DNA from 2 places in the Methylobacterium sp. D48H genome. Region 2 is predicted to be linked to the other one. Evidence: predicted binding sites of a transcription regulator. Region 2 holds the regulator's gene; the other holds the start of a gene.
What was found. The regulator PhoB, encoded in region 2, activates phosphate uptake and scavenging genes when phosphate is short. The targets are predictions, from matches to a motif close to TGTCATNNANCTGTCAT.

Region 1 (2,193 bases), on a different contig from region 2:
TCCTCGATCCGCACCGCCAGCTCGTTGGCCGCGAAGCCGCCGAACACCACCGAGTGGACCGCGCCGAGCCGGGCGCAGGCCAGCATGCCGAACAGCGCCTCGGGCACCATCGGCATGTACAGGATCACCCGGTCGCCCTTGCCGACGCCGAGGTCGGCCAGCACGGCGGCCAGCACCGCCACCTCGTCGCGCAGCGCCCGGTAGGTGATGCTGCGCTTGGTCCCGGTCACGGGCGAGTCGTAGCGGATCGCCACCTGATCCGCCCGGCCCCCGTCCGCGTGGCGGTCGACCGCGTTGTGGCAGGCGTTCAGGGTGCCGTCCGGGAACCAGCGTCCGTAGGGGCCGGAATCCGGCGCGAAGGCCCGCTCCGGCGCCCGCGCCCAGTCGAGGGCCCGCGCCGCACCGAGCCAGAACGCCTCGGGGTCGCGGCAGGCCGATTCGTAGATCTCCGGGTAGCGGCCCGGCAGGCTGGCTCTCGTCATCGGTTGGGCGTTTCCTCGCGGACCGCTCTCCGGCGGCGGGCCGCAGAGTAGCCCATTCTCGCGCGCACGGGAGTGGCCACGGGAGGGAGTGGCCACGGGCGTGACGGCCGCGCCCGGGTCCCGGCGGCCGCGGCTCGGTGCCCCCCAAGAGAAAACCGCCGCACCGGGGCTCCCGATGCGGCGGTCGTCAGCTTGAATTCGCTATCAGATTGGACGTCTCAGGCGTCAGTGCAACGTGTCGTTGCCCGCCTGAAGCTTGTTGATCTCGTCCTTGAGGAGGAGTTTCCGTCGCTTCAGCTCGGCGATGTGGAGGTCGTTCGCCGAAGGTCTGTGGATCGCTTCCTGAATCTCGCGCTCGAGGGCTTCGTGCTTCCGGGCGAGTTGGTTCAGATGCGTCTGCAGCGACATGAGTCGAATCTCCTGTCATCGTTTCGACACAACGAGATTGGCACAGGATGCCGGACCTGTCGAAGCGTTTTCTACAGCTAAGTCTGATGATTGCTTACCGCGCCGCCTTGTCCGGCGCCGGAGCGTGACGCATGCTCTCGGGCGACGAACGGTCTTCGGGTTCTCAGGTGACGATGGCGGACGAGGCGGGTGAGGGTGCGCAGTCGGACCTCCTGGGCGAACTGGCGCGGCTGCGCGAGGAGCACCGGGATCTCGACAGCGCCATCGAGGCGCTGGAGCGCAGCGTCGCCGGAGACCAGCTCCAGATCCAGCGCCTGAAGAAGCGCAAGCTCACGCTGCGCGACCGCATCTATCACATCGAGGACGCGCTCACGCCGGACATCATCGCCTGATGCCGGTGGACGCCCTCCGGCCCCGCCTTGCCGCAGGCCCGCGCCGCCTGTAAGCGCCCTCTTTTGCCGGGATCAACGATGGCGTCGCCTCCTTCGGTCGCGATCATCATGGGTAGCCAGTCCGACTGGGCGACCATGCGTCATGCCGCCGAGACGCTCGACGCGCTCGGCGTACCGTACGACGCGCGCATCGTGTCGGCCCACCGCACGCCGGACCGGCTCGTCGCCTTCGCCAAGGGCGCGGTCGCGGCCGGCCTCAAGGTTGTGATCGCCGGTGCGGGCGGCGCCGCGCACCTGCCCGGCATGGCGGCCGCGATGACCCGCCTGCCGGTCTTCGGCGTGCCGGTGGAGTCGAAGGCCCTCTCCGGCCAGGACAGCCTGCTCTCCATCGTCCAGATGCCGGCCGGCATCCCGGTGGGGACCCTGGCGATCGGCCGGGCCGGGGCGGTGAACGCGGCCCTGCTCGCCGCCGCCGTCCTGGCGCTGACCGACCCGGACCTGGCGGAGCGCCTGGAGGCGTGGCGCGCGGCCCAGAGCGCCTCGGTGGCCGAACGGCCGGTGACGGAAGAGAACGCGTGACGGACAAGATCCTCGGCCCCGGCTCCATCCTCGGCATCGTCGGTGGTGGCCAGCTCGGGCGCATGATCGCGCTCGCGGCGGCCGATTACGGCCTCAAGGCGCATGTCTACGCGCCCGACGCGGACAGCCCCGCCTTCGACGTGGCCGCCCGGACCACCTGCGCGGCCTACGACGACGCCGCGGCGCTGGCGGATTTCGCCCGCAGCGTCGACGTCGTGACCTACGAGTTCGAGAACATCCCGCACGCCACCGCCGACGTCCTCGCGAGGCACGCCGCCCTGCACCCGAACGCGCGCGCGCTCTCGACCACGCAGGACCGGCTCACCGAGAAG
Region 2 (2,193 bases):
TCTCCGGCGATCTGGAGCGGATCGGCGACCTCGCCAAGAACGTCGCCAAGCGCGTGGTGGCGATCTCCGATCAGGCGCCGGCCCAGAAGATCGTGCTCGGCGTGCGCCACATGAGCGACCTCGCCGAGGGTCAGCTGAAGGACGTGCTCGACGCCTACGGGAGCCGCGACGTCCAGGCGGCCCACGACGTCTGGGAGCGCGACGGCGAGATCGACGCCCTGTACAATTCCCTGTTCCGCGAGCTCCTGACCTACATGATGGAGGATCCGCGCAACATCTCGTTCTGCACGCACCTCCTGTTCTGCGCGAAGAACGTCGAGCGCATCGGCGACCACACCACCAACATCGCCGAGACGATCCACTACCTCGCCACGGGCGAGACGCTGGCGGGTGACCGGCCGAAGAACGACGCGTCGAACTACGCGACCGTGGACGGCGTGCAGGCGCCGTGAGGCGCCGACCCCGGCGCCTTCCTGTGGGCGCGGCCGGGGTCACTCTCCGTGCGGGTTGAGGCGGGGCGGCGCCTCCTGCACCATCCGGGGACCGCCCGCAGAACGAGTCTTCGAACGTGAGCATGCAAGTCCTGATCGTCGAGGACGAGGAGGCCCTGAGCACGCTGCTGCGCTACAACCTGGAGGCCGAGGGCTTCCTGGTGGATTCGGCGGCGCGCGGCGACGACGCCGAACTGCTCCTCGCGGAGCGGATCCCGGACCTCGTCCTGCTCGACTGGATGCTGCCCGGCCTCTCGGGGATCGAGCTGTGCCGCCGGATCCGGGCGCGCCGGGAGACCGAGCGCCTGCCGGTGATCATGCTCACCGCCCGGGGCGAAGAGGGCGACCGTGTCCGCGGGCTCGGCACGGGCGCCGACGACTACATCGTCAAGCCGTTCTCGGTCCCGGAGCTGCTCGCCCGGATCCGCGCGCTCCTGCGCCGGGCCAAGCCCGCCCACGTCTCGGACCGGCTGGCGGCCGGCGACCTGGAACTCGACCGCACCGGCCACCGCGTCCGCCGCGGCGGCGAGGAGCTGCATCTGGGCCCCACGGAGTTCCGGCTCCTGGAATTCCTGATGCTGGCGCCGGGCCGGGTCTTCTCCCGCGAGCAGCTCCTCGACGGGGTGTGGGGCCACGACGTCTACATCGACGAGCGCACCGTCGACGTCCATGTCGGGCGGTTGCGCAAGGCGCTGAACGGCCCGCGCCAGACCGACCCGATCCGCACGGTCCGGGGCTCGGGCTACGCCTTCGACGAGACCTTCTCGCTGGAGGCTTGAGGCGGCCCGAAGGGCTGTCGGAGCGCCTCACCGCTCCGGCGCGCCGTCATCGCGAGCGGAGCGAAGCGACCCAGAGCGGCGGGACGCCGGCGCGCGCGGCGCTGCTGGGTTGCTTCGCTCCGCTCGCAAAGACGGTGGGACGGGCCCGCGAAGATTCGCGCGTCCCGGCCTCCAGGGACTCAGCGCGCCAGCGCCGCGCTCCGGCCCGAGGCGGCCGGCACCGCCTCCAGCGCCGCCAGGACCGTCCCCTCGGTGAGGATCTGCGGCAGCACCTGGGGCTCTCCCGTCCCGGTATAGAGCAGGTAGAGCGGGACGCCGCTGCGCCCGTGCTTCTCCAGGAGGCGGGTGATCTCGGGGTTCTGGTTGGTCCAGTCGCCCTTCATGTAGGTCACGCCGCGCTCGGCCATCGCGGCCCGCACGGCCTTCGTGTTGAGCGAGGTCGCCTCGTTGACCGCGCAGGTGATGCACCACGCGGCGGTCATGTCCACGAAGACGGGGCGGTGCGCGTCGAGCAGGGCGTCGAGGCGCGCCTGCGTGAACGGCTCGATCCCGTCGGCGGCGGCCTGCGCGGCCGGCGCGGCGCGATCCCGGGGCAGGGTGACGGCGAGGGCCCCAACGGCGATCAGCGCCAGCGCGGCGGCGGCCTGCGCGACCCGGCCGGCCCGCGGCGGGGCGGCGCGGCCGTGCTCCCAGGCCCAGGCGGCGAAGCCCACGAGGACGAGGCCGATCAGCGCCGCCAGCAGCCCGCGCGGGTCGACCTGCTGCGCCAGCACCCAGATCAGCCACGCCACGGTGGCGTAGACCGGGAAGGCCAGCACCTGCTTGAGGGTCTCCATCCAGGCGCCCGGCCGCGGCAGCGCCCGCAGGGCCGGCGGCCAGAGGGTCAGGAGCAGGAAGGGCAGGGCGAGGCCGAGGCCGAGGCT

Region 1: ACLBX8_RS20345 (YdcH family protein) is a predicted target of PhoB. The motif match lies at 904-920, and genes of this name have one in related genera.

Annotation. Positions count from the first base shown of each region.
Region 1 covers NZ_JBKFAP010000013.1:124,464-126,656, reverse strand. Annotated here, with positions in the region: gene ACLBX8_RS20350 (propionyl-CoA synthetase) at 1-482, opposite strand, end outside; gene ACLBX8_RS20345 (YdcH family protein) at 708-890, opposite strand; gene ACLBX8_RS20340 (YdcH family protein) at 1,022-1,282, shown strand; gene purE (5-(carboxyamino)imidazole ribonucleotide mutase) at 1,361-1,861, shown strand; gene ACLBX8_RS20330 (5-(carboxyamino)imidazole ribonucleotide synthase) at 1,858-2,193, shown strand, end outside.
Region 2 covers NZ_JBKFAP010000014.1:95,378-97,570, reverse strand. Annotated here, with positions in the region: gene phoU (phosphate signaling complex protein PhoU) at 1-452, shown strand, start outside; gene phoB (phosphate regulon transcriptional regulator PhoB) at 575-1,270, shown strand; gene ACLBX8_RS20915 (protein-disulfide reductase DsbD family protein) at 1,450-2,193, opposite strand, start outside.